DNA from 3 places in the Saccharopolyspora sp. MMCC62 genome. Region 3 is predicted to be linked to each of the others. Evidence: riboswitches for the same ligand, from Rfam matches in the RefSeq annotation. Region 3 holds a riboswitch; each other region holds the start of a gene.
The links. A riboswitch is a leader RNA that binds a small molecule or an ion and turns the genes downstream of it on or off. The one in region 3 is predicted to bind cobalamin.
Positions count from the first base shown of each region.

Region 1: another riboswitch for cobalamin. It lies ahead of metE (5-methyltetrahydropteroyltriglutamate--homocysteine S-methyltransferase); the one in region 3 lies ahead of AC29IT_RS03335 (hypothetical protein).
Region 2: another riboswitch for cobalamin. It lies ahead of AC29IT_RS18455 (ABC transporter substrate-binding protein); the one in region 3 lies ahead of AC29IT_RS03335 (hypothetical protein).

Region 1 is NZ_JBYKCM010000005.1:366,684-376,930, reverse strand. It holds gene AC29IT_RS15070 (MarR family winged helix-turn-helix transcriptional regulator) at 1-78, shown strand, start outside; gene AC29IT_RS15065 (class I SAM-dependent methyltransferase) at 368-979, opposite strand; gene metE (5-methyltetrahydropteroyltriglutamate--homocysteine S-methyltransferase) at 1,699-3,987, opposite strand; cobalamin riboswitch at 4,117-4,357, opposite strand; gene AC29IT_RS15055 (hypothetical protein) at 4,537-5,187, shown strand; tRNA gene AC29IT_RS15050 (tRNA-Arg) at 5,400-5,473, shown strand; gene AC29IT_RS15045 (TetR/AcrR family transcriptional regulator) at 6,024-6,743, opposite strand; gene AC29IT_RS15040 (SDR family oxidoreductase) at 6,859-7,605, shown strand; partial or broken gene AC29IT_RS15035 (winged helix-turn-helix domain-containing protein) at 7,670-8,110, opposite strand; gene AC29IT_RS15030 (bifunctional copper resistance protein CopD/cytochrome c oxidase assembly protein) at 8,222-10,247, shown strand, end outside.
Region 2 is NZ_JBYKCM010000007.1:298,453-308,699, forward strand. It holds gene AC29IT_RS18450 (ABC transporter permease) at 1-826, opposite strand, end outside; gene AC29IT_RS18455 (ABC transporter substrate-binding protein) at 823-2,346, opposite strand; cobalamin riboswitch at 2,438-2,604, opposite strand; gene AC29IT_RS18460 (hypothetical protein) at 2,872-3,606, shown strand; gene AC29IT_RS18465 (SMI1/KNR4 family protein) at 3,728-4,273, opposite strand; gene AC29IT_RS18470 (hypothetical protein) at 4,415-5,128, shown strand; gene AC29IT_RS18475 (hypothetical protein) at 5,573-5,791, shown strand; gene hrpB (ATP-dependent helicase HrpB) at 5,896-8,325, opposite strand; gene AC29IT_RS18485 (antibiotic biosynthesis monooxygenase family protein) at 8,493-8,828, shown strand; gene AC29IT_RS18490 (NsdA family TPR-like regulatory protein) at 8,919-9,905, opposite strand; gene AC29IT_RS18495 (NsdA family TPR-like regulatory protein) at 9,902-10,247, opposite strand, start outside.
Region 3 is NZ_JBYKCM010000001.1:739,263-749,509, reverse strand. It holds gene AC29IT_RS03370 (MFS transporter) at 174-1,508, shown strand; gene AC29IT_RS03365 (Ldh family oxidoreductase) at 1,505-2,545, shown strand; gene AC29IT_RS03360 (dihydrodipicolinate synthase family protein) at 2,569-3,444, shown strand; gene AC29IT_RS03355 (ribokinase) at 3,437-4,345, shown strand; gene AC29IT_RS03350 (GntR family transcriptional regulator) at 4,368-5,039, shown strand; gene AC29IT_RS03345 (2-hydroxyacid dehydrogenase) at 5,117-6,091, shown strand; gene AC29IT_RS03340 (DUF3558 family protein) at 6,334-6,858, shown strand; cobalamin riboswitch at 7,132-7,299, shown strand; gene AC29IT_RS03335 (hypothetical protein) at 7,484-8,308, shown strand; gene AC29IT_RS03330 (PLP-dependent cysteine synthase family protein) at 8,305-9,408, shown strand; gene AC29IT_RS03325 (MFS transporter) at 9,405-10,247, shown strand, end outside.

The DNA of each region.
Region 1 (10,247 bases), on a different contig from region 3:
ACCCTCGCCGAAGCCGAGCAGGTCCCCGAGCTCGGCGACCTCGTCGACGCCTTCCACCGGGTCACCGCCCGGGCCTGACGCCAACCGGAGTGAGCGGACCGTTCGTCCGGTCCCGTCGGACGAACGGTCCGTTCACTGCGCCTGTGTGCGCGCCGGGCCGGTCGTCCTGCGGAGCCCCGCGCCCCCGCATCGATGAGTGAACGGACCGTTCGTCCGATCTAGCTGGACGAACGGTCCGCTCACTCCGGAAAGAGGTTCGCGTACGACCGGTTGGCAGGGGCGTATCGACCTCGGTGAACGGACCGTTCGTCCCATCGGACTGGACGAACGGTCCGCTCACTCGGGGAAGCGGGGGCGAGACGGGTGGTCAGGCGCGGCCGGGCTTGTCCCAGGTGAGCGCGTAGCGCCACAGCAGCAACCGGCGGTACTGGACGCCGGGCAGCAGCCGCTGCGCGCCTTGGCGCACCTCGTCCCAGGTCATGGCCGGATCCTTCACCGGAGCCTCCGGCGGCTCGGCGACCCCGCCGTGCCTGCGGGCGAGGAAGCGGTGCACCGGGATCGCCGCGATGTCCCTGGCCCAGTCCAGCGGTGTGTGGTGCCGTGCCAAGCCGACGAGCACCAGCCGGCCACCGGGTGCCAGCATCCGGCCCATCGCGGTCAGCGTGGAGTCGAAATCCATGTGGTGCAGGGCGGCGACACTGCTGATGAAACCGTAGGAACCGTCCCGCGCCTTCGCCGCGAAGTCGACGAAATCGGAGTCCACATAGGACACGTTGTCGTACTCGGCGCTGGCGCGGCGGGCTTGGCGGATCATCGTGCGGGAGCGGTCGATGCCGGTCGCGCGCTTCGCCCTCGACGCCAACGCGCGCACCAGCGTTCCGTCGCCGCACCCGACGTCGAGCGCCGCGTCGCAAACTTCGGGCACCGAGTCGAGAACGAGCGGGTGGTAATGCGCGTTGTGGTTCCACTGCTCCGACACCGGATCACCCTAACGACCTGCACGGCGGCTTCGGCCGGGTCGTGGTGGGCGTCGGACGGGCTTGCGGCGGGTGCTCGTGCTCGGCGTTCAGCGCAGGAATCCCGCGTTGTGGCAACGGATTCGTCGCGGATCGCCTGCCGTTGGTCGGGAGGCTCGACCCGAATCGGCGCGACCCTGCCGCGGGTCGGAGCCGGGGGGCGGCGTGCAGCCGTAGTGCAAAAGTGATCAGCGGGGCCGGGCCGTTGCCGTCCCGTGACTCCGGCGCCATGTCGGACGCCGGCGCGGCCCCGGCACGGCGAGTGAACGGACCATTCGTCTGATCCTGTTGGACGAACGGACCGTTCGCCCGCTCTCCTTGATCGAAGGGTCCGTTCACTCGGTCCTGTTGGACGAGCGGTCCGTTGACTCGGTCCTGTTGGACGAGCGGTCCGTTGACTCGGTCCCGTTGGACGAACGGTCCGTTGACTCCGTCTCGTTGGACGAACGGTCCGCTCACTCCGAACCAGGAGCGGGTGGTGAACGGACCGTTCGTCCGGAACGGCTGGACCGGCGGTCCGTTCACCCCGTGAGCCGGTCGGCGGGGGAGGGCGTCGTTCGAGATGGGTGAACGGACCGTTCGTCCGATCTAGCCGGACGAACGGTCCGTTCACTCCGCTGCGAGGGTGGGGCCGGGGGTGGGCAGTGGTGGGAAGAGCGACCACCCACCCCCGGCTTCGGGATCAGCCGGCGGCCGGGCGCACGGCCGCTGTAGCGCTGATCACGTTCTTGAGGGCGGTCTCGACCTCGGCGTAGCCGCGGGTCTTGAGGCCGCAGTCGGGGTTGACCCACAGGCGCTCGGCGGGCACCGCGGCGAGCGCGGCCTTGAGCAGGTCGGTGACCTCACCGGTTTCGGGAACCCGCGGCGAGTGGATGTCGTAGACACCGGGCCCGACGCCGCGGCCGAACCCGACGGCGTTGAGGTCGTCGAGGACCTCCATCCGGGACCGGGCCGCTTCGATGCTGGTCACGTCGGCGTCGAGGTCGACGATGGCGTTGATGACGTCGCCGAACTCCGAGTAGCACAGGTGGGTGTGGATCTGGGTGGATTCGGCGATGCCGGAGGTGGCGAGCCGGAACGAGCGCACCGCCCAGTCCAGGTACTCCTGGTGCTCGGCGGACCGCAGCGGCAGCAGTTCGCGCAGCGCCGGCTCGTCGACCTGGATCACCCGGATGCCCGCGTTCTCCAGGTCCTTGACCTCGTCGCGGATGGCGAGCGCGACCTGCGCGGCGGTGCTGCCGAGCGGCTGGTCGTCGCGCACGAACGACCAGGCGAGGATGGTGACGGGCCCGGTCAGCATGCCCTTGACCGGCTTGTCGGTGAGCTGCTGCGCGTACTTCGCCCACTCCACGGTGATCGGCTGCGGCCGGGACACGTCGCCGTAGAGGATCGGCGGCCGGACGCAGCGCGAACCGTAGGACTGCACCCAGCCGTTGTGGGTGCTGGCGAACCCGTCCAGGTGCTCGGAGAAGTACTGCACCATGTCGTTGCGCTCGGGTTCGCCGTGCACGAGCACGTCGAGCCCGAGGTCTTCCTGCAACCGGATGACGCGTTCGATCTCGTCGCGCATCCGCTGCTTGTAGGTGGCCTGGTCGATGCTGCCGGTGCGCAGCGCGGCGCGCGCCTTGCGCACGTCGGTGGTCTGCGGGAAGGAGCCGATGGTGGTCGTCGGCAGCGGTGGCAGCCGCAGCGATTTCCGCTGCGCGGCGAGCCGGTTCGCGTAGTCGCCGCGCTGGGCGTGCTCGGGTTTGAGCGAGGTGAGCCGCGCCTGCACCCGGTTGTTGCGCACCCGGTCGGCTCCCGCGCGGTCGGCGATGCGCCGCCGCGCGTCGTCGAGCTGCTCGGCGACGGTGTCGCGGCCCTGGTGCAGCGCGCGGTCGAGGACGACGACCTCGCCGACCTTCTGCGCGGCGAAGGCCAGCCAGGACGCGACCTGCGGGTCGAGGTCGGTTTCGGCGTCGACGTCGTAGGGCACGTGCAGCAGCGAGCAGGAGGTGCTGACGGCGACCTCACCGGCGAGGCCGAGCAGGGTGGCCGCGGTGGTGAGCGCCTTGTCCAGGTCGGTGCGCCAGATGTTGCGCCCGTCGACGAGGCCCGCGACGAGCGTCTTCTCCCGCAGCCCGGGCACCGACGGCAGCTCGTCCACGGTGCGCTTCCCGGCGACGAGGTCCACGCCGACGGCCTCGACGGGGGAGGAGGCCAGCACGTCCAGCGCGTCGCCGAGGTCGCCGAAGTAGGACGCGACGAGGATCTTCGGCCGCTCCGAGAGCTCGCCGAGCCGCTGGTAGGCGGCGCGCAGCGCGTCCAGGTCGGCCTGCGAGCGGTCCGCGGTGAACGCGGGTTCGTCCAGCTGCACCCACTCGACCCCGGCCCGGTGCAGCTCACCGAGCAGTTCGGCGTAGGCGCTGACGAGCTCGTCCACCTTGTCCAGCGGGCGGAACGAGGTGGGCGCGCCGTCCTGCGATTTGGACAGCAGCAGGAACGTCAGCGGCCCGACCAGGACCGGGCGGGTCTTGATGCCCAGCTCGGCGGCCTCGTGGTACTGGTCGACGACGGTCTGGTCGGAGAGCCGGAACTCGGTGTCCGGCCCGATCTCCGGGACGATGTAGTGGTAGTTGGTGTCGAACCACTTCGTCATCTCCAGCGGTGGCGCGGATTCCACGCCGCGCGCCATCGCGAAGTAGGTGTCGAGCGGGTTCAGCCCCAGTTCCGCGAAGCGGGGCGGGATCGCGCCGAAGGTGACGGCGGCGTCGAGGACCTGGTCGTAGTAGGAAAAGGTGTTTCCCGGCACCGAGTCCAGCCCGGCGTCGCGCAGCGAACGCCACGTGTCGGTGCGCAGCGTGCGCGCGACCTCGCGCAGTTCCGCTTCACCGGTGCGGGACTTCCAGTAGCTCTCCAGTGCCCGCTTCAGTTCCCGGTTCGGTCCGATCCGGGGAAACCCGAGCACGGTGGATCCGATTGTGCTGGTCAACGCTCTCTCCTCGCGAGCTGGACGGCAGTTCTGCGAGGTCGAGCGGGCATGATCCGGGCACACGTCGCCGCACGCGGCGGCTCGTCGTCCAGGGTCTTCCCGCGAGACCTCGCAACAGCGCGCGTCACGAGGACGCGCGCACCGGCGGCAGGTCTTCGGACTCGTGGGCGTTTCCCGGTGGAACCGGGGTCTTCTACTGGCCGTCGCTTCCCGAGCTCGCGCTCAGTGCTGTGACCGGTCGTGACGACCGGTGACGGCGTTCGTTCCCACTCACCGCTGCGGGGCAGTCCCGGATTCGCACCGGGTTCCCTCTTGCCTCGCGCACCTCCGCTTTCGCAGAGCTGTGCGAACCACCAGCACTTCGGAGGCTACTTGCTTCTGGCGGGAAGACAAGGCCTCGCGTTCCGGATCACCCGGGCGCCGCCCCGCCGGAAACTTCTCCGAACCGCGGGCAACCCGCCGCGCGGCGGGGCGTCTTACGAACAGGTGAGGGGGCGGGACGGAGTTTCCTCCGCCCCGGTGCGACGAAACGATCGGGAGGAACCTGCTGTGGGGAAGAACGGAATTCGGGCGGGCGTCGGGATCGGTGCGCTGGCTGCGGCGGCGATGGCGCTGGTGCCGGCGGGGATCGCCGCCGCCGATTCGAGCGAGACGTCCGTTGTGGACTTGAACGGGGACGGAACTCCGGACACCGCGCAGCTTTCCGCCATCGGTGACGGCGCGCAGCAGTCGCTGAAGTTCACTGTGGACGGACGTGTGACCGAGGCGGTGCTGACCGGCGACCCGTCCTTCGGCACGCAGCCGATGCGCGTGCTCGACGTCAACCACGACGGCAAGCAGGAAGTGCTGGTCACCGAGTCCATCGGCGCGAACACCACGTGGTTCAGCGTCTGGGACCTGGGTGCCGACGGCGCGCCGCGCGAGCTGACGACGCAGGACGGCAAGCCGCTGAAGATCACCGAGGGTGGCGGTGTCGGCGCGCGGGTCGGCTACGAGTGCGCGCCCGCGGGCTCGGACGGCCGGGTGCTGATCACTTTGGCCGCCTCCAACGAGAGCCAGACCACCGAGCCGTCGTACGACGGCTCCCGGGTCGCCTTCGACGTGCGCGACGGCGTGGCCACGCCGGTCGACGAGTACGCGTTCACCGGTGTCGGCCAGGACGACGACGTGCTGAAGGTGCAGCCGGAATCCTGCTCCTGAGGGGGAGCCGTCGGGGCCGTCGCGCGGAATCGCGCGGCGGCCCCGACGCGTGCGCGGTGATTCCTCTGTGATCTTCCGGCGTGAATTCCGCCGTGCAGCTGTCGATCAGCTTGCCGTTCGATACCGGCTCTGCAACGCCGATGGCGTCGGTACCACTGTCGACGGAGCGGCCGGTTACCCTGCTTGCTGCAGCTCACGCGAGCGATGTGCGGGCCCTCGTAGCTCAGCTGGAGAGAGCAAAGGACTTCTAATCCTTAGGTCGCAGGTTCGAGTCCTGCCGGGGGCGCTCCGATGCTGGTCACAGCGGTGGGGGACGATCTCGATCAAGATCATCCCCCACTTTACCCTCCCGTCTCGCGCTGCTCGCCCAGGGCCGATGAAGTCGGGCCGGCGGACCGGTCGGAACACGCCGTTCGCGTTGCCGGAATCGGTGCGGGCGCCTCGGATGACGTCCTGGTGCTCGACGACTTTCCCGTCGTCCGGCCAGAACCGGTCCGCGAGCGCGCGCCGGTAGACCGGGTTCCCGGATCAGGTGGGAATGCGTGGCCGCCCTGTCTCGCTCGGCGCCGACGCGCTTGGTGTCCGGCCGCCGCGCATGTGCCGGGAAGCCGCTGAACGCTTCGGGGCGATCCTGGTCGTGCCGGGGCTCGACGTGGTCGGCGACCGCCTTGTCCGGGACGCCACCGAGAACCGTCCGGTGGTGCTCGACGACGATCTTCTCCTCCTGCTCCGGATCGGACCTCGCGCCGTGCTCCGGTGCCGCGGATGCGCCGCTGCGCGCGGTGGTTCCTCGTTCGGTTCCGGAAGTGCTGCGATCGGGTCCGCCGCGCGCGGGATCAGCGTTCGGGCGAGGGCGGGCCGCTTCCCTGGACGCGGTCGAGCCATTCGTCCAGCAGCGCCTTCTCCGGTGCGGTGAGTCGGTCGACGTCGGGCAGGGCCGCGCGGAGGGTGGTGGCCGCGCGCGCGACCGGGTCCGCGACCGAGGGCCGGTCGGCGGGGTCCGGAACGGTGATCACACCGCGGACCATCTCGAAGGCGCGGTCGGCGAGCGCGTCGGCTTCCGCCGGGTCGGGGTCGCTGCCGATCAGGGTGAAGATGGTGCCCCGCCCGGCCGCGTGCATCAGCTGCACCGCCTGCGGTTCGGGGACCGCGAGCCGTCCCGCTTCGGCGATCGCGTGGACGAGGCCGGTCAGGATCCGTTCCGCCTGCTGCTCCGCCTCCGAGGGGGCGCGGCGCCTGCGGGAGCCGTAGAGGGCGCTGTAGACGTCGGGGTTCTCCAGACCGAAGCCGATGTGCAGCCGCCACCCGTTGCGGAGGTCTTCGACCGGGTCGCCGGAGGGGCGCATCGCGGTCTTGCTCGCGAGGTACGTGCTGAGCGCGTGTCCGGCGACCGCGTCCATCAGGTCGTCCTTGTCGCCGAAGAGGCGGTAGATCGCCGGGGCGTGCACGCCCGCCGCGGTCGCGACGGCCCGGGTGCTCACCGCGGCCGGGCCCCCTTCGTCGAGCAGGCGCTTGGCCACTTCGACGATCTTCATCTTGGTGTCGGTCGATCCCACGATCGGCAACGATAGCAGTCCTCCTGCCTGGAAGTATCAGTGATATCAGTGCAGTTGTTCCGCTGAAAATATCGGTGATACCGTTTTCGAAGTAACAACGAAACTGGAGGCAGGGATGAAGACCACAGGACGCACCGCGCTGATCGTCGGTGGCACGTCGGGCATCGGCCTGGAGTTCGCGCACCAGCTGGCCGCGCTCGGCAACTCCGTCGTGATCACCGGCCGCGATCGGGAGCGGGTCGAGGCGCTGGCCGCCGAGCACGGCTTCGCCGGGGAGGTCGTGGACGTCACCGACGCCGCGTCCATCACCGCGCTGCGCGACCGGGTCGTCGACCGGTTCCCGGAGCTGGACACCGTGCTGATCAGCTCCGGCATCATGGTCCCGGAGCGGCACCTCGAGGCCGACGCGCTCGAAGTCGCCGAGCGGACGATCTCGACCAACCTGCTGGGCACCATCCGCGTGTTCACCGCGTTCCTGCCGCACCTGCGCACCCGGCCCGAAGCGTCGATCATCACCGTCACCTCCGGTCTCGCCTACGTGCCGATGCCGCTGACGCCGACCTACTCGGCGACCAAGGCCGGCGTGCACGCCTTCACCGAGGCGGTGCGGGCACAACTGCGCGGCACGCCGGTGCAGCTGATCGAGCTGGCGCCGCCGTTGACCAGGACCACGCTGATGGGGCCGGGCACCGACCACGCCGGGGCCATGCCGTTGGGCGAGTTCGTGTCCGAGGCGATCGGCCTGATCCAGGCCGACCCGGACATCCGGCAGGTGCTCGTGGACCGGGTGAAGCCGCAGCGGTTCGCGGCCGTCGACGGCACCTACGACGAGCTGTTCGAGAACCTGGTGGCCCGCCTCTGACCCGGGTGGTCACGTGCGGGCGGTCGTTCCCGCGAGGTGCCGCGGCCGCGATGCGGTCGCCGACCTTCATCCGCAGCCGTTGCACGTGGACGTCGACGACCCGGGTGTCGCTGCTCGCCGGGTAGTCCCACGCCTGCTCCAGCAGCCGTCCGCGGGACAGCAACCCTGCCCGGCTCACCGGTGAACTCCAGCAGCAGGCGCAGTTCGGTCGGTGTCGGCGACAGCAGCCGCCCGCCGCGGCGCACCTCCAGCGAGTCCCGGTCGAGCTCCAGGTCGCCGAACGCGAGCCGGTCGCTCGCGGGCGCGTCCTCGGGGGCCGCACCGGTTCCCGCCGCCGCAGCGCGGCGCGCAGCCGAGCGACCAGGACCATGGTGTCGAACGGTTCGGTCACGTAGTCGTCGGCTCCCGCCTCCAGGCCCTGTACCACGTCGGCCGCGTCGCCGCGCGCGGTGAGCATCAGGATCGCCACCGAGGACTCCTCCCGGATGCCGCGGCGCAGGCTGATCCCGTCCAGCGGTCACCACCCCGCCTGCCGGGTGACCGGGCCCGCGACCTGGCGACGAGGCGCGAGGGCACCCGAAACCGCAGGTCAGAGTCCGGCGGTTAGGCTCGTTCCGTGGCTTCTGAGACCGTTCCCGGCGCACGCAGCAGGTCCACCACCGTCGGAATCCTGGTCGTCACGGCCGGGATCTTCGCGGCGGTGGTGGCCGCCGCGCTCACCGCGATGTCGGCGGGCGACGCGTACGCGGTGCTGGGGCTGCCCGACCCGGGTGCGGTGACCGCGTTCGGCCTGCCCGCGGTGCGCGTGCTCGCCGAGAGCGGCGCGGTGGTGTGCATCGGCTCGCTGCTGCTGGCCGCGTTCGGCATCCCGGCGAGCCGGTCCGGTCCGCTGCTCGCCGACGGCTACGCGGCGGTGCGGACCGCGGGCTGGGCCGCCGGGGTGTGGTGCGTGGGCGCCGCGCTGCTCGTGCCGTTCACGGCAGCCGACGCCACCGGGCGCCCGATCGGCGCGGTCCTCGACGCCCAGGTGCTGTTCGGGCTCGTCGACGCGCTGGAAGAGGCGAAGGCGTGGCTGCTGACCGCGGGGATCGCGCTGGTGCTGGCCGTCGGCTGCCGCGTGGTGCTGTCCTGGGGCTGGACGGTGGTGCTGTTCGCGGTGTCGCTGCTGGGCATGTTCCCGCTGATCGCCACCGGGCACTCGGCCAGCGGCGGGGCGCACGACATCGCGACCAACAGCCTGCTGTTCCACCTGTTCTCGGCCACGTTGTGGGTCGGCGGGCTGGTGGCGCTGCTGGCGCACCTGGCGCGCAAGGGCGCGCACGCGGGGCTGGTGGCGCGCCGGTTCTCCCGGATCGCGCTGGTCTGCTGGATCGTGATGGCGGCCTCCGGGGTGGTGAACGCCTTCGCCCGGGTGCCGCCGGACCAGCTGCTCAGCACGACCTACGGCGCGTTGGTGCTGGTCAAGGTCGTTCTGCTGGTGGTGCTCGGCGGCATCGGCTACCTGCAGCGGGAGCGGGCGGTGCGCACCGTCGAGCAGGGCGGCGGCGGTCTGCTGCGGATCGGCGCCGTCGAGGTGCTGGTCATGTTCGCGACGATCGGGGTGGCCGTCGCGCTCGGCCGCACCCCGCCGCCCGCCGAGCTGGGGGCGGTGCCGGGCCGGACCGAGCTGCTGATCGGCTATCCGCTGGACGGGCCGCCGACGGCGCTGCGGCTGCTGTTCGACTTCCGCTTCGACCTGGTCTTCGGCACGGCGGCGCTGGTGCTCGCCGGGCTGTACCTGTACGGGGTGCGGGTGCTGCACCGGCGCGGCGACCGGTGGCCGCTGGGGCGCACGATCGCGTGGCTGTGCGGGTGCGCGAGCGTGCTGGTGGCGACCTCCTCTGGCATCGGCCGGTACGCGCCCGCGATGTTCAGCGTCCACATGGGACAGCACATGATCCTGTCGATGCTGGCGCCGGTGCTGCTGGTGCTGGCGGGGCCGACGTCGCTGGCGCTGCGGGTGCTCAAGCCCGCGGCGAAGGGACGGCCGCCGGGTGCCCGGGAGTGGCTGCTGGCGTTCCTGCACTCGCCGGTGACGCGGTGGCTGACGAATCCGTTCGTGGCGCTGGCGCTGTTCACCGGGTCGTTCTGGGCGCTGTACTTCTCCGGCCTGTTCGACGCTGCGCTGCCGCAGCACTGGGCGCACCTGGTGATGAACGCGCACTTCCTGCTGACCGGGTACGTCTTCTACTGGCCGGTGATCGGGATCGATCCGGCGCCCCGGCCGCTGCCGTCGCTGGCGAAGCTGGGCATGGTGTTCGCGTCGATGCCGTTCCACGCGTTCTTCGGGATCACGCTGATGATGTCGAACACCGTGATCGGGTCGGACTTCTACCGCGGGCTGTCGCTGCCGTGGGCGGGGGATCTGCTGGCGGACCAGAACCTGGGCGGTGGGCTGGCGTGGGCGTCGGGGGAGGTGCCGCTGGTGGTGGTGATGCTGGCGCTGCTGATCCAGTGGTCGCGCGCGGACTACCGGGAGGCGCGGCGGCTGGACCGCAAGGCGGCGGTGGACGGGGACGCGGATCTGGCCGCCTACAACGAGATGCTGCGGCGGCTCTCCACCGGGGACACGGCGGGGTCAGGGGCGCAGAACCCGGCTTCTC
Region 2 (10,247 bases), on a different contig from region 3:
CGGAGCCGAGACCGCCGAGCGCGAACAGCGCCTCCACCACGACGACGCCGCCGAGCAGCCCGTCCACGGTGCGCGCCAGCTGCTGCAGCACCGGCCCGAGCGTGTTCGGCAGCACGTGCCGCAGCACCACCTGCCGCTCGCCGAGCCCGGCGCGGCGCACGTGGGTGGCGTACTCGGCGCCGTTCGCGGTGACCACACCGGTGCGGACCTGGCGGGCGAGCGAGCTGAGCTGCTTGGCGACGAGCACGCCGACGGGCAGCACCAGCACCGCGGGCTGCGTCATCAGCGACCACCCGGACAGCCCGCCCGCGGTGGCGGGCAGCCAACCGGCCTGCACCGCGAACACCCCGACGAGCAGCAGCGCGAGGGCGAACTCGGGCACCGAGTTCAGCAGCACCACCACCGAGTTCACCGTCCGGTCGAACCGGCTCCCGGCGCGCAGCCCGCTGCGCACGCCGAGCCATCCGGCGAGCGGCAGCACGATCAGCAGCGTCAGCGCGGTGAGCAGCCCGGTGGTGGCGGCGTTGCGGGTGATCTCGTCGAGCACGGGCCTGCCGGTGCGCAGCGAGGTGCCGAGGTCGCCGTGCAGCACCCCGCCCGCCCACTGCGCGAACCGGGTGCCCCAGGGCAGGTCGAGCCCGAGCCGTTCCCGCAGCACCCGGACCTGCCCGGTGTCGGCGTGGTCGCCGAGCACGACCTGCGCGGTGTCGCCGGGCAGCAGCGCGGTGAGCGCGAACACGCCGACGGCGACCGCCGCGATCTGCACGAGCGCGACGCCGAGCCGGGGCAGCACCGCGGCGGAGACCCGCGCGGCGGGCGCGATCAACCCACGCTCACCCGGTCGAACCTGGCCCAGTCCAGCGAGTTCGGCGGTGCGCCCCGCACTCCGGAGACGGCGGTGGAGGTGGCGACGTTCCAGCCGCTGAACCCCCACACCACGTTCCCGCTGCCCTCCCGGGCGAGCCGCTGCGCGCGCACCAGCAGATCGGCGCGGCGCGCGTCGTCGGCGGTGGCGAGCGCTTCGGCGTAGAGCGCGTCGAACTCGGCGGACCGGTAGCCGGTGTAGTTGTTGCTCCCGGCGTCGGAGGTCATCCGCTGCCCGAGGAACGTCGGCACCGGCAGCGCCGCGGTCCGGGACAGCGAGGCGACCCCGTGCTCCTTGATGTCGGAGAAGTACGTCTCGGACGGCCCGATCCGCGGTGACACCCGCATCCCGGCTTCGCCGAGCTGCTGGGCGATGAGGCTGGCGGCGGATTCGAAGTAGGGGTCGACGGAGCTGGTCTGCAACTCCCAGCTCAGCCCGTCGGCGCCGGCCTCGCGCAGCAGCGCCCGGGCCCGGCCGAGGTCGCGCGTGGGTGCGGGCAGATCCGCCGGGTAGTACTTCAACCCGGCGCCGAACAGGTCGTTGCCGAGCCTGCCCTGGCCGCTGAGCGCGATGTCCAGCAGCGCCTGCCGGTCCAGCCCGGCGCGCACCGCCTGCACCAGCCGCGGATCGGAGAACGGTGGCCGGTCCACCTTCAGCAGCAGCGCCTGCATGGTGCCGAACGGCGCCGAGTGCACCCGCGCCCGGCCGCCCTGCTCCAGCAGCCGCACCGAGTTGGCGCTCACGTCGTGCGCGTAGTCGACCTGCCCGGACAGCAGCGCGTTGACCCGCGCGCTCTCCTGCTCCATCGGCACGAATTCCAGCTCGGCCGGGGTGGCGGGTCCGGACCAGTGCCGGTCGAAGCGGGTGAACACGGCGGGCCCACCCGGTTCGAACGAGACGAAGCGGAACGGCCCGGAGCCGACGGGCGCGGTGAAGTCGGTGGTGCCCGCGGGCACGATCTCGGTGGCGGGGGCGCCCCACGCGGAGGGGAATTCGAAGTTCGGCGAGCCGAGCACGAGTTCCAGTTCAGTCGCCGAGATCGCCCTGCTGGCGCCGAAGTCGACGTCGGCGAAGTGCGAAGCGGCCTGCGCGGCGGTGGCGTCGTCGGCGATGCGCCGGTAGGTGAACAGCACGTCCTCGGCGGTGACCGGTCTGCCGTCGTGGAATTCGGCCGGGCGCAACCGGATCCGCCACCGGGTACCGGTCGGGTCGGGCTGCCAGCTCTCGGCGAGCCGCGGCACCACGCTCATGTCGTCGGCGTACCCGACGAGCGTGTCGAACAGGGCTTTGGCGCGGGCCTGGTCGACGAACAGCGAACCGGTGTGCGGGTCGAGCGATTCGGTGGCGCCACCGGCGGGGAACGCCAGCCGCAGCCTGCCCGCGCCCGCCCCGGAACCGCCCGCGCAGGACACGAGGGGAACCGCGGCGATCGCGCCGGCCACGCCCGCCAGCAGCCGCCTGCGGCCGAGCACGCCGCTCACGCGGCGCGGAACGGTTCGGGAACCGCGAAACCGGGTGTGTGCGGGAAATCCGGGTGCACTGCGTACCTCCTCCGGGGCTCCGCGACCCCGTGCGAATCGGTACGACGGTGCCAGTCTCCTGGCTCGCGGATCGACGTCGCGCCCGGCCTTCCCATCGGCTGCCCGACAGTGGCCCTGGTGGACGCGGCTCCCCGTTCACAGTGGCGGGACCGCACCGGATTCACACCGGTTTCCTGCACACCGTCGCATTGGAACGACTCGTCAACTTTTCAGCCCGCGTCGTCCCTTGTCAAGGAAGTGTGAATCGCCCGGCATCCCGTCACCGCGGGTCGCGGCCCGATCGCCCACCGCCCGCGGACGGCCGGGCCGCAGCGGCGATCGCCTTCCGGAGAACGGCGGCGCCGCTCGGCCGCTGGACGGTCGAGGGGATTCCCGCGTTCGGCGGCGGAGGGCCCGCGGAACGGCGGCGGCCGCGCCCGCACCGGGCAGACTCACGGCACCCGCCGACGATGACGAGGAGCCGCCATGCCCACGCCCGGTTTCCCACCCGGAACCCTGGACGCCACCGGGTATCCGATCTGGCTGTCCGAACTGGACGTGCCGGGACCGAACCACACCGCGCACCTGGTGCGCGACCTGGAACCGGTGCGGGCGCTGGAGATCCTCGGCGCGGATGCCGCGTCGGCCGCTCCGTGCACGCTGCCCGAGCAGCGGCCGGACGAGTTCACCTCGCTGCCGCGCGCGGCCCTCGGCGACCCGCAGTGCCTGTCGGTGCTGCTGGCGACGCGCATCGGTGGCTGGACGCTGGTGTTCGACGACGCGGGCAGCACGTTCCAGGTGGGCGGCCTGGACACGATGCGCGCACTGCTCGGCGGGATGCGCACCGGCGACTGGTCGGCGCTGCAGGACGAGGCCCCGCCGCGGCCCGCCGCGCAGGCTCCCGCCGAGGCGCTCTCCGCGTCCGGCGGGCCCGCGGTGATGCTGCACGCCAACATCAGCGGGCTGCTCAGCATCGACTACGCGGTGGACGGTTCCCGGGTCTACAGCACGACTTCCGACGACATCGACCACGAGACCGAGCCGCCGCCCGCCGCGGTGCGCGCGGCCGCGGCGGCCGCGGGCATCGTCGAACGTCCCCACCTGGAACCGGGCGAGACCGACGAGGCGGCGGTGACCCGCATCGGCTGCGCGCTGGCGGGAGTGACGTGGACGATGGACGACCTGCGCGCCGCGCCGCTCCTCGCGGTCGCGCTCGTCTGATCACCGACGTCCGGTTCCGCCGCGCGGCTCGGGTGGTGTCGCCGGGCCGCCGCGGGACGCCGGTGAGTTCGGGTCCTCGGTCGAGTTCGGTTCGCGCGGCGGGACGTCCGCCGTCGGCCGGTCAGGCGAGCGCGTCGGCGACGAGGTCGCCGAAGGTGCGGTACTTCGCCGGGGCGCCGTCGGCGGTGTCCCAGACGCAGGCGGTCCAGCCGCCGTCCGCATCGCCGGAATCCGGGCTCAACACCCAGTACACGCCGTCCTCGTGGTCGGCGATGAGCAGCGAGCGGCGCAGCACGGCGAGTTCGTCGGCGAAGAAGTCCAGGTCCGCCCAGGCGTCCATCAGCTCGCCGCGCAGGTCCTCGAACCGGCCGATGCCGTCGAGCCGGAACAGGCCGTGCAGCTCGTCGCCCGACTCGCTCCAGCCGTCGCTGATCAGCAGGAAGTTCCGGAAGCTCGGCGGCAGCGCGCATCCGAGGCGTTCCTCCGCGGCCTGGACGGCGTCCTCGGTGGCGGGTTCGCGCCCGAGCCAGCCGGTGCGGCGCTGCTGCTCGGAGACCGCGATCCGCCCGTCGGCGACGAGCTCGCGCAGCATCCGCGACGCGAGGTGCGCCGCGCTGTGCGCGCGCAGGAAGCCGTGCCACTCCTCCACTGTGGACGGTGCGGTCATGCCGATGCCCCTTCGAAGATCAGGATGGTCCGGCGCAGAGTTCCCCGATCCGGTCGCGCGCCGCACCCTCCGGAGCCGGAAATCCGCTCAACCGGGGGAGAACCTCCACCTGGACGCATCCGGAACCGGGTTGTCGGTGCCGTGGTGCACAGTGTCGCCGACGAACCGATCGAGCTGGAGACGACGATGTCCGCACCCGCATTCCCCGCCGCAGCACTGGATTCCAGCGGCTGCCCCGCCTGGATCTCCGAACTCGGCGCGGAGGACCCGCACCAGATCGTGCACCTGGTTCGCGACCTGCAGCCCCGCGAGGCGCTGGAGTTGCTCGGCGGGCGGCTGAAGCACGCACGCCCCTGCACGCTGCCCGCGGAACGGGCCGATGAGCACTCGTCGCTGCCACGCACCGCGCTCGGCGACACCGACTGCGCGTCCGCGCTGCTGGCCGGGCGGATCGGCGGGTGGACGTTCGTGTTCGACGACGCGGGGCACACCAGCGCGGTGTCGGACGAGCAGGGCAGGTTCGAGTCCCCCGCGGTCGCGCTGTCCCGCACCGGGGGCGCGGCGCTGGGCCTGGCGCACAACTTCAGCGGCCCCAGCTGCGCGCTCGACTTCGCCGAGCACGGTGCCGAAGTGCTGTCCACCAACTCCGACGACATCGACTTCGACGTGCCCGGCCTGACCGGGCGGTTGCGGGAGGCGGTGGAGGCCGCCGGGATCGTCGAGCAGGACTACCTGGACCCGGGTGAGCGGGACCCGGACGCGGTGATCCGCACCGGCTGCCTCCTGGCGGGCATCACCGGCTGGACCCTGGCGGACGTGCGCGCCGCCGACCTGGTCCTGCTCCCCTTCGGCTGACCCGCATCGCGGGATGGGCGGACTGTCCGGCCGAACGACTGTCCGGCCGAGCGACTGTCCGGCCGAGCGACTGTCCGGCCGAGCGGCTGGGCGGCCGAGCGGCTGGGCGGCCGAGCGGCTGGGCGGCTGGGACGAACGGTCCGCGCACCCACCCCGCGACACGACCGGCCGGGCGCGTCGGCCGCCGCCATCAGCGAGTGAACGGACCGTTCGTCCGACGAGACCGGACGAATGGTCCGTTCACCCGTCCCGAACGACGCCCTCCCGCGCCGACCGGTTCGCGGGGTGAACGGACCGCTGGTCCAGCCGTTCCGGGCGCACGGTCCGCTCACTCCGCTCCGGCGCGCTGCCGCTCGGGCGTGTCGGCTCGGTTCCCGCGGAACCGGTGCCACGCCCGGCCGGGCCTGCGTAGGGTCGCGGATGATCGTGCGGAGGGGGTGCCGGATGCGGCGAGGTTCGCGGGCGACGGGCGATGAGCTCGACCCGAGGTACGGGGAGCGGTTCTGGTTCGCGGTGGCGCTGGCCGCGGTGGCCGGGCTGTCGCTCACGGCAGACCTGGCGGTGTGGACGCGGGCCCTCTGCTGGGTCGCCATCGCGGTGGGCGCAGCGGCGGCGGTGCACTTCGGGCGGCGCCACCTCGTTTCGCGCAGCGCACGACGCTGACCGGCGGGCGGGAACGGGGCGGCGCCCCCTCGCCGGACCTTCGCGGTGAACGGACCGTTCGACCGACTAGACCGGACGAACGGTCCGTTCACCCCGCATCCGGGTCAGCTGGGGCGGCGGGTTCGGCGGGTGGGGGTCGCCGTGGTGGGATCGTCGGGCCACGAGTGCTTCGGGTAGCGGCCGCGGAGGTCGGCACGGACCTGCGGGTATCCGGTCGCCCAGAACGATTCGAGGTCGGCGGTGACGGCGGCGGGCCGCCCGGCGGGGGACAGCAGGTGCAGCAGGAGCGGCACGCGCCCGTCGGCGAGCAGCGGCACTCGTCGCCAGCCGAAGACCTCCTGCACCTTCACCGGGAGCACCGGCCGCTCCCCGGAGTAATCGATCTTGATGCGAGAGCCGGACGGCACCTCCACGGTCTCCGGCGCGAGTGCGTCGAACCGCGCGGCCTGGTCCCAGGGGATCAGCCGCCGCAGCCCTCCCCCGGCGGAGATCCGCGCCAGGTCGGCGCGCCCGCGCGCCCGGGACAGTTCCGGTTCCAGCCACGAATCGGCTTGGGACAGCAGGGATTCCTCGTCGACGGCGGGCCACGGTTCGCCGATCGACGCGTGCAGGAAGCCGATGCGGTGCCGCAGGCGCACCGCGTCCTGACTCCAGGCGAGCAGGTCGAGCCCGTCCTGACGCAGCCCGTCGAGCAGCGCGGCCCGCAGCAGCGCCGGATCGGGTCGGCGCAGCGGCCTGCTGTCCACGGTGATCGCGCCGATGCGTTCGGCCCGGACCGCGCGCACGTCGCCGCCGGTCCAGCCGACCTCGTCCCGGGTGCTGTGCAGGGCGGCCGCGACCCGGCGCGCGAGCGCTTCGTCGATGGGCGCGGCGAGCCGGACCGTGCCGTGGGCGGCACCGGGTGCGCGGTCGGCGACGGCGACGGCGAGCCATACGGCGTGCCGCAGCGGTGATCCGGCGGGCAGTTCGACGGCGGTCCCGGAGGCCATCAGGTAGACCGGCGAGTCCGGGGCGCGGCGGCGCGCGACGCGTTCCGGGTAGGCGAGCGCGACGACGTCCGCCGCCGAACCTCTTCGCCCGGAACCGTCGACGCGGTCGGCGAGCCTGCGGGATTCCCGCCGCCACCGGTCGGATCCGGGTCCGCCGCGCCGCAGCCGAGCCAGCGCGGAGTCCACATCGGACTCATCGGTGACGGTGTCGTCGTCGAGCAGCGCCACGACTTCGCTCGCGGTCCGCGCACCCGCCTGCTCGGCCCCGTCGAGCAGTGCCCGCGCCAGCCGCGGGTGCAACCCGAGCTCGGCGAGCCGCGCCCCCCGGCCGGTGACGGCGCCGTCGGCGGTGAGCGCGCCGAGCCCGCGCAGCACCTGCTGCCCGGCGGCGAGCGGTCCGGCGGGCGGCTCGTCCCACCAGGTCAGCGCTGCACCGTCCGGCGTTCCCCAGCAGGCCAGTTCCAGCGCGAGCCGGGTGAGCTCGGCGGTGCGGATCTCGGGTTCGGCGAACGCGGGCAGCGTGCTGTGCTCGTGTTCGGGCCAGCAGCGGTACGCCACACCCGGCCCCTGCCGCCCGGCGCGGCCGGCGCGCTGGTCGGCGGCGGCCCGCGACACCCGCGCCGTGGCGAGCCCCGCCAGCCCGCGCCGCGTGTCCACTCGGGACACCCGGGACAGCCCGGAGTCGACGACGGCGCGCACGCCGGGCACGGTGAGGCTCGACTCGGCGACGGCGGTGGCGAGCACCACCTTGCGCCGATCACCCTGCCGCAGCGCGGAATCCTGCTGTCCGTGCGGCAACCTGCCGTGCAGCGGGAGCACGTCCACTTCGGGCAGGTCGGCGAGCGCGGCGGCGACGCGGCGGATCTCCCCCGCACCGGGGAGGAAGGCGAGCACGTCGCCGTCCTGCTCGTCGAGCGCGGTCCGCACCGCGCGCGCCACGCACGCCTCGATGCGTTCCCGGCGGTTCGGCGGCAGGTAGTGGTGTTCGACCGGGTAGGTGCGGGCTTCGGCGTGCAGCACGGGCGCGCCGCCGAGGACTTCGGACGCGCGGGTGGCGGCGAGGGTCGCCGAGGTGGCCAGCAGCCGCAGGTCGGGGCGCAGCCCGTCGCGGGCGTCCAGCAGCAGCGCCAGCAGCAGGTCCGCGTCGAGGTGCCGCTCGTGGCACTCGTCCAGCACCACCACGTCCACATCGGACAGTTCGGGGTCGGCTTGCAGCCTGCGCACCAGCAGGCCGGAGGTCACGACTTCGACGCGGGTGCGCGGGCCGCGCCTGCGCTCACCGCGCACCGAGTATCCGACGGTGCCGCCCACGTCCTCGCCGAGCAGTTCCGCCATCCGGCGGGCGGCGGCGCGGGTGGCGAGCCGCCTCGGTTCGGCCACGACCACGCGCAACCCGCGTTCGGCCAGGGCCAGCGGCACCAGCGTGGTCTTCCCGGTGCCGGGCGGGGCGACCAGGACGGTGGTGCCGTGCTCGGCGAGCGCGTCGGCGACCTCGCCGAGCACCGGCTTCACCGGCAGGTCGGGGAGGCTGGAGAACTCGGTCATCGCAGCACAGTGTCCCCTCCGCCCGCTCGCGAGCCCTCGCCGAGGTCCACGTGACCGCGCCGGACGCACGTGGACCGAATCGGACGACGCCACTCGATTTGACGCGAGTCAGGCTTCTGACACACTGCATGTCAGGAACCTGACATCGAGTTGATTGCGAGACCTCCATGCCGAGCACCATCGAGCAGGGCGCGCCGCTGGCCACCCTGATCAACGTCTTCACCGTCCGCCCGGAACGCCAGCGCGAGCTCGTCGACCTGCTCAACCAGGCGACCGAAGAGGTCATGATCACGCTGCCGGGTTTCGTGTCCGCGAACATCCACGCCAGCACCGACGGCACCAAGGTCGTCAACTACGCGCAGTGGAGCGACGCCGACGCGTTCCGGGCGATGCTCGCGAACCCGGTCGCGCAGCCGCACATGACCGCCGCCGCCGAAGTCGCCGAGTCCTACGAACCGCACCTCTACGAGGTCTCGGCCGTGCACGCCATCGACCAGCTCTAACGCGAACCACCCCAGGTGAGTGGCCCGTTCGCCCCACCTCCGCGGGCGGGTGGGCCACTCACCTGACGTGAGCCGGGGCGCGGTGGATGATCAGCGCTGCGGGAGGCGGTGGCGGAGGTGGTCGAGGACGTCGGAGAGCGTGGTGGGCAGCGGTGCGCGCGAGGTGCGGGAGACCGCGCGGCGCAACCGGTTCTCGGTGCGGGCGGAGCTCATCTGGCCGAGCATCGGTGCCACCGCGATCGCGGCCCGCTCCGCCTCGACGACGTCACCGGCCGCCAGCGCCGAATCGAGCAGGCACGCCCGGTGGATGTAGAGCGCCCACCGCTGGCGATCCTTCCCTGCCGCCCGGTCCACCGCGCTGCTCAGCAGCGGCAGCGCCTCCGCGTGCCTGCCCAGCGAGGCGTGCAGGCTCCCGGCGTGCCCGTCGAGCTCCCGCTCGTCGAACCACCACGCCCACTCCGGATCACGGCCGCTCACACCGTCCTCGAACGTCACGCGCGCCCGGTCGAACGCCCGCAACGCCGCCGGACCGTCCCCGAGGTGCCCCAGCGCACGAGCCTTGCGGAGCCGGAACAACGCCCGCACCCGGGTGGGAATCCGGTCGTCCTCGCCGAAGCGCTCGGCGATCCGCAGCGCTTCCCGCTGCCGCCCGGAGTACGTGCCACCCAACGCCTGGTTCGACAGGATGAACCACTGCATCGACGTGTCCCCCGCGATCTGCGCCAACATCAACGCCTCCGCGTTGACCAACCGCGCCTCCCCATGCCGCTGCGCATCGATCAACATCCACCCCGCGACCTCACCCAACTCCGCCGTCACCGCCTCCAGATCCCGCTCCACACCCGACCGGAAACGACCCGACGCCAACACCCGCTGCGCATCCCGAAACCGCCGCACCACCGCGTCCACCACCCCACCGGAACCCAACAGCGAATCCATCCGCACGAACTCCTCTATCGCAGCGCGCAAGGACTCGACGTAATCCGCGTCGGCGGATCCGCCCGGTACCCGTTCCATGACGATCTCCTGACGTTTCTGCTCCGGTGGGTTCCGCCACCACCTCCCCGCGAATGTCAGCGCTGCGGGAGGCGGTGGCGGAGGTGGTCGAGGACGTCGGAGAGGGTGGACGGGAGCGGTGTTCCCGCCGTGCGGCCGATGGCGCGGTGCAGCACCTGCTCGGTGGCGATGGACGCGATCTGGCCGACCATCGGGGCGATCTGCGCCGCCGCCCGCTCCGCCTCCGGCAAGTCGCCCGCCGCGAGCAGTGCGTCGAGCAGGTTCGCGCGGTGGATGTAGAGCCCCCACTGGTAGTCCACCACCTGCTCGGCCTCCTCAGCCGACTTCGCCAAGTAGGGCAGCGCCCGCCCCGGGCGCCCGGCGGTGGCGTGCATCAGCCCCCGGTGCGCCGAGACCACCTGC
Region 3 (10,247 bases):
GCGGAACTCGTCGTGAATATTAGGTGAGCCTAACCTAAAAGATCGGCCCGGGTGTGCGGCGCGGCCGTCGATTTCCGCAGGAGGAGGGCACTTGTGGGCACTTCGTTAACGGTTTACGGTCTACGAACCGATGGCGACGTTGCCACCGGTTCGGTTTCGAAGGAGAACCGTTCATGGAATCCGACTCGCTGACCTCCGGCGGCGAGCGCGCGCCCGGCCGCGCCGCCCCCGGCCCGAAGGTCGGCCGGTACCGCTACCTGGTGCTCGCCGCGGTGACGCTCGGCATCGCGGTCAACTACCTCGACCGCGCCACGATCAGCGTCGCGCTGCCGGACATGGAAGCCGACCTCGGCATGTCCGACGCGCTGGCCGGTGTGCTGCTGTCCTCGTTCTTCTGGACCTACTCGGCCGCCCAGCTGCCCGCCGGGTTCCTCGCGGGCAGGCTCGGGCCGCGGAAGCTGATCGCGTTGTCCGCGCTGGTCTTCGGCGCGGTCACGATGCTGATGGGCCTCGCCTGGGGCGTCGGCTCGCTGGTCGTGCTGCGGCTGCTGCTGGGGATCGGGGAGGCGCCCGCGTTCCCGGCCGCCGCCCAGGTGGTCTCCGAGTGGTTCCCGAAGGGGGAGCGCAGCTTCGCCTCCGGGACCTTCAACAACGGCAACCCGATCGGCTCGACGCTGTGCATCCCGCTGGTCGCGCTGCTCGTCGCGAGCTTCGGCTGGCGGGCCTCGTTCCTGGTGACCGGTGGTCTCGCCGTCGCCTACGCCGTCGGTTGGTGGTTCTTCTACCGCTCGCCGCGGGAGTCCCCGCGGGTCGGGGATGCCGAGCTCGCGCACATCCGCTCCGGGCAGGAGGAACGCGCGGACGCCGAGCAGCAGGTCGCGGTGCCCTGGCGGTCGCTGTTCCGGCACCGCACCGTGTGGTCGATGATGATCGGCTTCTTCTGCATCAACTTCGTCGCGTACTTCTTCATCACCTGGTTCCCCACGTACCTGGTGGACACCTACGACCTGACGCTGCTCAACTTCGGGTTCCTCGGGATGGTGCCCGGCATCGCCTCGATGCTCGGCGGCTGGACGGGCGGGCTGGTGTCGGACTGGCTGGTGCGGCGCGGCACCGACCTCACGAAGGCGCGCAAGGGCTGCCTGGTCGGCGGTCTGCTCGGCACCTCGGTGATCGCGCTGGCCGTGGCCTCGCCAGGGGTGGGCACGGCGCTGGTGGCGCTGTCGGTCTCGTACTTCTCCAGCACGTTCGCGGCCGCCTCGGTGTGGTGCCTGCCGGCGGACGTGGCGCCCACCGCCGCGCACGTCGGTTCCCTCGGCGGCATCCAGAACGCCGCCGCCAACTGCGCCGGGATCGTCTCGCCGATCCTGATCGGCGTGATCACCGGGGTCACCTCGTCGTTCGAGGTGCCGTTGCTGATCGCGGGTGGCGTGGCCGTGCTCGGCGCGGTGAACTACGCGTTCTTCATGCCGAGGCTGCGCCCGCTCCCCACCGAGGAGACCGCATGATCGAGATCAGCGAACTGACCGGCCGCGTGCACGGGGTGGTGCGCGCGCTCGGTGCCCCCGAGGACGTCGCGACCGAGGTCGCCGACCACCTGGTCCGCGCCGAGCTCTCCGGCCACGCCAGCCACGGCGTGCTGCGCCTGCCGCAGTACGCCGCCGAGGTCGAACGCGGGCTGATCGCGGCCGGGGCCCGAGCCGACGTCGTCAGCGCGAAACCCGCGGCGATCGTCGTCGACGGCCACCACGGCTTCGGCCACCACGCCGCCGCGCTCGCCACCGCGGAGGTCGCCGCCGCGGCCGAGCAGGTCGGTGTCGCGGCCGCGAGCATCCGGAACGGCACGCACGTCGGCAGGCTCGGCGAGTACGCCGAACGCCTCGCCGCGCGCGGGCTCGTCGCACTGGTGCAGGTCGGCGCGGTCGGCCCGGGCGTGGGCAGCATGGCGCCGTTCGGCAGCGGCAGCGGGACGCCGTTCCTCAACACCAACCCGTGGGCGGTCGGCGTCCCCGCCACCGACGGCGCGTTCGTGTTCGACGGTTCGATGTCGAACATCGCCGAGGGCAAGGTGCACGCGGCGAAGCGCACCGGCGAGCCGTTGCCGGAGGGCGCCGTGCTCACCGCGGACGGACGGCCGGGCACCGATCCGGAGGACTTCTACGCCGACGGCACCCTCACCCCGCTCGGCGGCGCGCTCGCCGGGCACAAGGGTTACGGGCTGGCGCTGGCGGCCGCGCTGCTCGGCGGGCTCGCGCACGCCGACGGGTCCGCGGCCTCGCTGCGCGGCCTGGCGCGGCTGCGCCGACCCGACGGCGACCCGGCGGGCCTCGGCGGTGTCACGATCATCGCGCTCGACCCGGGCGCGTTCGGCGAGCAGGACGCCTACGCCGCGGCCACCGGCCGGGTCGCCGCCGCGCTGCACGCCGACGGAGTGCTGGTGCCCGGCGACCTGGAACGGCGTCGCCGCGCCGAATCCGGTACCTCCGTCGCGCTGCCGCCCGGCACCCTCGCCGAACTCACCGCCCTCGAAACCAGCCTGTCGTGACCGACCACCCCGAAAGGACCGACATGACCGCGCCGAGCAGGCCGATCATCCTCACCGCCGCCCCCGTCGCCTTCGCCGCGGACGGTTCGGTGGACCTGGCGGCCTCGCGCCGCATCCTCGAATTCATCGCCGCCTCCGGCACCGACGGGGCGTTCGTGCTCGGCACCACCGGCGAGTTCCCCTCGCTGACCGAGCAGGAGCGGCACGACCTCGCACGGCTCAGCCTGGAAGTGCTGCGCGGCAAGCGGGTCGTCGTGCACGTCGGCGCGCCGAGCGCGTTCCAGGTGCGGGCGCTGATCGCCGACGCCCGCGAGCTCGGCGCCACCTCGGTCGCGGTGCTCACCCCGTACTACCTGCCCGCCGGGGACGAGGCGATCGTCGAGTTCTTCCGGTCCGCCACCGCGGAGGCCGACGGGCTCGACGTGTACGCCTACCTGTTCACCGACCGCACCGGCAACGCCGTCGGACCGGAGCTGCTGGGCCGGATCGCGGCGCTGCCGTCCGTCGTCGGCGCCAAGATCAGCGGTGAGTCGCTGGACGCGGTGGCCGCCTACCGGGACGCGGTCCCGGCCGGGTTCCGGATCTTCACCGGCGGCGACCGGGACATCGCGCAGGTCACCGCCCGCGGCCTCGACGGCGTGGTCTCCGGGGTCGCCTCCGTGCTGCCGAAGCCGTTCGTCGCGGCCGCGGACGCCGTCGCCGCCGGAGACGCCGCCGCGGTGTCCCGCGCCCAGGACGGTGTGGATGCCGCGGTGGACGCGGTGCGCGGCGACCCGGAGCGGATGAAGGTGGGCCTGGCGCTGCAGGGCGTCGAGGCGGGGACCAGCCGGATGGCGCTCGACCCGGTGGACGCCGCCGGGCGGGCCGAACTGGAACGCGCGGTCGCCGCCCATGGCTGAGCGCGGCGGGCGGGTGTGCGTGCTCGGCAGCGCCAACGTGGACACCGTGGTCCGGGTCGGGCGCAGGCCCGGGCCCGGGGAGACGGTGCGCGGGCTCGGCCGGGACCGCTTCGCCGGTGGCAAGGGGCTGAACCAGGCCGTGGCGGCCGCCCGGATGGGCGCCGTGGTCGACTTCCGCGCGCGCGTCGGATCGGACGGCGCGGCGGACTTCCTCGCGCAGCGGCTCGCGGCCGACGGGCTCGACCTCGCGGGCGTGGTGCGCACCGCGGCGCCGACCGGCACCGCCGACATCACCGTGGACGCCGCCGGGGAGAACACGATCGTCTTCTGCGGCGGCGCGAACGACGAGTTCACCGAGCTCAGCGCCGCGGACGGAGCGGCCGTCGCGACCGCGGACGTGCTGCTGCTGCAAGGGGAAGTGCCGGTACCGGTGCTCGTCGAAGCCGCCCGGCTCGGGCGCACCGTGGTGCTCACCCCGGCCCCCGTGCGGCGGTTCCCCGCCGAACTGCTCGACGCGGTCGACGTGCTGGTGCCCAACGAGCACGAGGCCGCCGAGCTCACCGGTGAGCGGGATCCGGCCGCCGCGGCGCTCGCGCTGTCCACCGGCGGCCGGTCGGTGCTGGTCACGGTCGGGGAGCGCGGGGTGGAGCTCGCAGCCGACGGTCGTCCGCTCGGCCGCGTCCCCGCCATTCCGGTGTCCAGTGTGGACACGACCGGGGCCGGGGACACCTTCGCCGGGGCGCTCGGTGCGCTGCTCGCGGAGGGCGCCGAGCTGCCGGACGCCGCCCGGGTCGCCGCCGCGGCAGCCGCGCTCAGCGTCACCCGCCCCGGCGCGGACGGGATGCCGCACCGGCACGAGGTGACCGAATTGCAGGCGGCGACCACTATTGTCGGCGGTTGACGATGTGATCGAGGGAGGATGCATGTCCGACTCGCTCGTCCGCGCGGATTCGCTCGGGGAGCGGCTGGCCCGCACGCTCCGGGACCGGATCGTGCGCGGGGAGATCCCGCCGGGCACGCACCTCGTCGAGGACTCCGTGGCGGAGAGCTTCGACGTGAGCCGGGGCCCGGTCCGCGATGCGCTGAAGCTGCTGCGGCTGGAGAACCTCGTGGAACCGCAGCGCCGCGGGGTGCACGTGGTCGGGTTGAGCGCCGCGGACGTCCGCGAGCTCTACGCGATCCGGCAGGCCATCGAGACGCTCGCCGTGACCAGCGCCATCGGTCTCGGCGAACACCGCTCGGAGGCCGGGATGCAGCGCGGGCTGCGGGGGATGTCCGAGACGGCCACGCCGTCCCGGGCCGCCGAGTTCGCCGAGCACGACCTGCGGTTCCACCGCGGCATCTACGAGGCGAGCGGCAACCGCAGGCTGCTGACCATCTGGCTGCAGATCGAGCCGTTGTTCGCCAGCATGCTCGCGGTCACCAACAGCGAGGACGAGGACCTGGGCCCGGTGTGCACCGCGCACGAGCAGCTGCGGACCTCGATCGCCGACGGCGATGCCGCGCGCGCGACTGCGCTGCTCACCGCGCACCTGGCCGGCTCCGAAGAGCGGATGCTCGCCGCGCTGCAACGGATCTGGTCGACCACGTCCTGATCCCACGCGGGATCCGAGCTCCTCGCCGACGGCGGGGAGCGGGTTCCGCGCGCCCGGAACACCCCGAAAGAGGAACCATGACCGGTCACATCGTCAGCTTCTACGACCTCAACGACATCACCGAGGCCGAACTGCGCAAGCACCTGCCGGACTTGCCGGACCTGCGGATCACCGAGATCGGGCCCGAGCAGGACCCGGCCGATCACCTGGACGCGCTGGCCACCGCGACGATCGTGCTGGCCCCGCTGGAGAAGGAGCGGCGGATCGACGCCGGGCTGCTGGACGCGATGCCGCGCTGCGAGCTCGTGCAGTCCGTCGCGGTCGGCTTCGACGGCGTGGACCACCTCGCCGCCGCCGAGCGCGGCATCCCGGTGGCGAACCTGCCCGGGTTCAACGCCGACGCGGTCGCCGACTGGACCGTCGGCTCGCTGCTGTCGCTGCTGCGGCACTACGCGGCCGGGCACCGCAAGGTGGAATCCGGCGGCTGGGGGCCGGAAGGGCTGCGCGGCCGCGACCTGGCGGCGCTCACCGTCGGCATCCTCGGCTTCGGCAACATCGGCCGCGCGGTGGCCCGCCGCCTGGACGGGTTCGGCGCCCGGGTGGTGGTGCACGACCCGGTGCCGTCCGAGCCGGGGCGCGAGTACCTCCCGCTGGCGGAGGCGGTGGCCGCCGCGGACGTGCTGAGCCTGCACCTGCCGCTGAACACCGCCACCCGCGGCCTGATCGGTGACGAGCTGCTCGCGCGGATGCCCCGCGGCGGGTACGTGCTCAACGCGGGCCGCGGCGGAGTCCTCGACGAGCGGGCGCTGGTGCGGGCCCTGGACTCCGGGCGGCTGGCGGGGGCGGCGCTGGACGTGTTCGAGCAGGAACCGCTGCCCGCGGACTCGCCGTTGCGGGGGCGGGCGGACGTGCTGCTCAACCCGCACACCGCGGGCGTGACCTGGGACGCCTACCACAACCTCCGCGGCGCGCTGTTCGCGAAGCTGGGCGCCGTGCTGGCCGGGGAACGGCCCGCCGACGTCGTCAACGGGGTCGAGCCGCGGCCCCGCTGAAGTTGGCGGGTTCTCGTCATCGGGGCCTGTTTTCGGGGGCGGGGGCGCCGGTGGTCCTGGTCCGCTCGGGGCAACCGGTGCGCCGGGCCGGTCGCTCGATTCCTGGGCGGTACGGCCGAAGTCGCGTTCCTGCCGGAGGCGTCCGCTGGACGCGCGGGACATCATCAGCGCGTCCAGCGGGGAGGGCGCGAGTTCTCCGGATCGACCCGATCCGGACCGGATCAACGGCAGGCGTGATGAGTGTGAACGAGAAGGTTGCGGTGGCCCGCATCGGCGCGGTTCGGCTCGGCTCGATCGGCTTGGCCGTCGTCGCCGCGCTGTCGCTGGCAGGATGCGGCGGCGTGCAGGTCGACTCCCCGAAGGACGTCGCCGGTGAGAAGTCCTGCGACCTGGTGCCCGAGCAGACGGTGCACGAGCTGGGATTCCACCTGGGCGGCAAGGACGACGCGGGCACGTGCACCTGGAGCACCCCGCGGGACAGCGTGCGGCTGGAGGTCGGCGTGGTCGCCGACCGGTCGTTGCAGGACTTCCAGGACGAGGCCGACAAGTACTCCGACTTCGGCGAGCTGACCATCGGCGGGCACCCGGCGGTGCGCGCGAACTCCGGTGACCCGAAGGCCGACGGCACCTGCGAGCTGGTCGTGGCGGCCGCCTCGGACCAGGCGGTGTCGGCCAAGGCGAAGATCCCGAGCGGTGCCACGGCGGACCCGTGCGAGCTCGCCCAGCGGGCGCTGGACGCGGGCGTGCCTTCCTGGCCCGCGGCCTAGTCCGCGGCGCGGGGCGGGAGGTTTCGGTGGTCCCGTTTCGGTGACCGGCGCTCGCGAATCCGGCGGGCCCGCGCCCGTCGCATCCCGCGTCCGGTGGTCCCGCGCTCGGTGGTGCGGTGCCGCCGGGCGCGGGAGTCGCCGATGTCATATTCGCGGATGGCGATGCGTGCACCGGTGTCCGCCACCTGCGACGACAGCCGTTCCACCGGCCGCGGTGCGGGTTCCGCGCGGTGGCCGCGGTCTTGACATCGGACACCGGGGCTGCGAACTTCTGACCCGTTCCAACGACGGTGTGCAGGAAGCCGGTGCGAATCCGGCGCGGTCCCGCCACTGTGAGTGGGGAGTCGACCTCCATCCGAGCCACTGCCGGTTCCCGGCGGGAAGGCCGGAGGCCGGCGCCGATCCACGAGCCAGGAGACTGGCACCGTCGTGCCGATTCGTGCGGGGTCGCGGAGCCCCGGAGGAGGTACGTGGTGTCGCGCATCGCCGCATCGCGCCGGGAGATCCGGCGCATCGTCCACATCGGACATTAGTCGTCCCCGCGGGTTCGTCCCGCCGCTGTGCGTTCCGTTCCGGTTCCTGCTCGGGGAGACACGTGCGTCCTGCCACCACTGAACGATCCTATGTGGACTCGCTGGTCGAGTCCGCGCTGTCCGGCCACTTCCGCGATGCGGGCGGGAACGGCCCGGCGGAGCTCTCCGCCGCCGTCGCGTTCCTGACCGTGCAGGCCGCCCGGCACACCGGTCGCGGCACCGGGTACGTCAACACCGTGCTCAGCGTCCGGGTGGGCGAGGCCGTCGGCTCCTGCGCGGTCGAACCCGGTTCCCTCGACGAGGAAGCGGTGCGCCAGGTCGTGGGCCGCCCCGTGGACGAACTGCTGCGGCACCCGCTGCTGCCGGTGCGGGTCGCCGCCCTCGACGCCTACCTCGCCGCCCGCACTTCGCACGCCGCGCACCCGCTGTCCCGGCAGGTGGTGATCCCCGCGGGCGATTCACTGGCCAAGTCCACCGCCCGCGCCCGTGCGGTCGCCGCGATCACCGCGGTCCCCGACGGCGGCCGGGTCGCGGTGATCGGCGTGGTGAACTCGCTGCTCGCCGCGCTGCGGGACCGCGGGCTCGACTACGCGCCCTGCGACCTCAAGGGCGGCCGCACCGAGTGGGACGAGCCGATCAGCACCGACCACGCCGCCGCGATCGACGGCGCGGACGCGGTGCTGGCCTCCGGCATGGTCCTCGGCAACGGCACCTTCGACGACATCGCCGCGGCCTGCGCGGCCCGCGACCTGCCGCTGACCCTGTTCGCGCAGACCGGGTCCGCGGTGCTGCGGGAACTGGTCGGCGGCCCGGTGCGCGCGCTGTCCGCCGAGCCGTACCCGTTCTTCTGGCTCTCCGGCGAGGCCACCACCGTGCACACCTTCCAAGCCGCCCGCGCCACCGAGGTCGTGCGGTGACGGGTCGCGCGCCCGCCCGCTGCGACTCGCCCCTGGACCTGATCGGCGGTACCCCGCTGCTGCGGGTCACCGCGCCGATCTCGTTCCCGCACCCGGGGTTCTGGGCGAAGCTGGAGAGCGCCGCGCCGGGCGGCATGAAGGCCCGCGCCGCGCACGCCATGCTCACCGGCGCCCGCGCCCGCGGCGAACTGCGGCCCGGCGGCACGGTCGTCGAATCCACCAGCGGAACCCTGGGCATCGGACTGGCCTACGTCGGAGCGGCGCTGGGCCACCCGGTGGTCGTGGTGGCCGACGCGGAGCTCGACGCGCAGACCCGCGCGCTGCTCACCGCGCACGGGGTGCGGGTGGAGCTGGTGCGCGCACCGCACCCGGTGGGCGGCTGGCAGCGCGCGCGGCTGGACCGGGTCCGGGAGCTGCTGGCCGAACTGCCCGGCGCGTACTGGCCGGACCAGTACGGCAATCCGGACAACGTCCGCGGTTACCGCGCGCTCGGCCACGAACTGCTCGACCAGCTGCCCGACGCGGAAGCGGTGGTGTGCAGCGTCGGCACCGGCGGGCACAGCGCGGGCATCGCGCAGGTGCTGCGCGAACGCGCCCCCGGGGTGCGGCTGGTCGGGGTGGACGCGGCGGGCTCCACGGTGTTCGGCGATCCGGTGGCAAAGCGCGTGATGCGCGGCCTCGGCAGCAGCATCCACCCCGGCAACGTGGACTACCCGGCGTTCGACGAGGTGCACCTGGTCGGTGCCGCGGAGGCCGTCGCCGCCTGCCACCGGCTCGCCGTGGACGCGTTCGTCACCGGCGGGTGGAGCACCGGTGCGGTGGCGCTGGTCGCGTCCTGGTGCGCCCGCGAGCTCGGCGCGGACCGGGTCGCCGCGGTCTTCCCGGACGGGCCGCACCGCTACTGGGGGACGATCTACGATCCGGACTTCCTCGCCGCGCAGGACTTCCCGGAACCGGTCGCCGAACCGGTGGACGCGGACGGGATTCCGTCCGAAGTGGACAGCAAGACGACGTGGAGGAGGTCGCGCAAGGTGGTCGATCCGTGTGCCCGGCGAGCCGACGGCCCGGCGGAATGCCCGGTCTGCGAGGTGCGGCCGTGAACCGCGCCGCGTTCGCCCGGCTGTCCCCGGCCGCGAAGCTGCTGGTGATCAACCAGTTCGGCATCAACGTCGGCTTCTACATGCTGATGCCGTTCCTGGCCGCGTACATGAGCGGGAACCTCGGCTACGGAGCCGCCGTGGTCGGGCTCGTGCTCGGGGTGCGGAACCTGAGCCAGCAGGGCATGTTCCTGCTCGGCGGTACCGCCGCGGACCGGCTCGGCTGCCGACCGATGATCATCGCGGGGTGCGCGCTGCGCGTGGTGTCCTTCGGCCTGTTCGCCGTGTTCACCACGCTGCCCGGCCTGTTCGCCGCCGCGATCCTCACCGGTCTCGCGGGAGCGCTGTTCAACCCGGCGGTGCGGACCTACCTGATGCACGAGGCGGGGGAGCGGCGCGCCGAGGTCTTCGCCGTGTTCAACGTGTTCCAGCACGCGGGCACCCTGGTGGGACCGCTGCTGGGCGCGGCGCTGCTGGCGGTGGACTTCCGCGTCATCGCGCTGGTGGCGTGCGTCGCGTTCGCGGTGCTCACCGGGGCGCAACTGCTGGTGCTGCCGCACCGCGAGGTCGAGCCGCAGCGGCAGAGCGTGCTCGGCAGCTGGCGGGAAGTGGTGCTCAACCGCCGGTTCCTCGGCTTCACCCTGGCGCTGTCGGCGTACTTCGCGCTGTACAACCAGCTGTACCTGACGCTGCCGCTGGAGGCGCAGCGCGTGTCCGGGGCGGCGTGGTCCATCGCCGTCGTGTTCGGCGTGTCCACGCTGATCGGCGTGTTCGGGCAGGTGCGGATCACCGAGTGGTGCCGGGCGCGGTGGAGCTCGGGCCGGTCGATCGTGGTCGGCCTG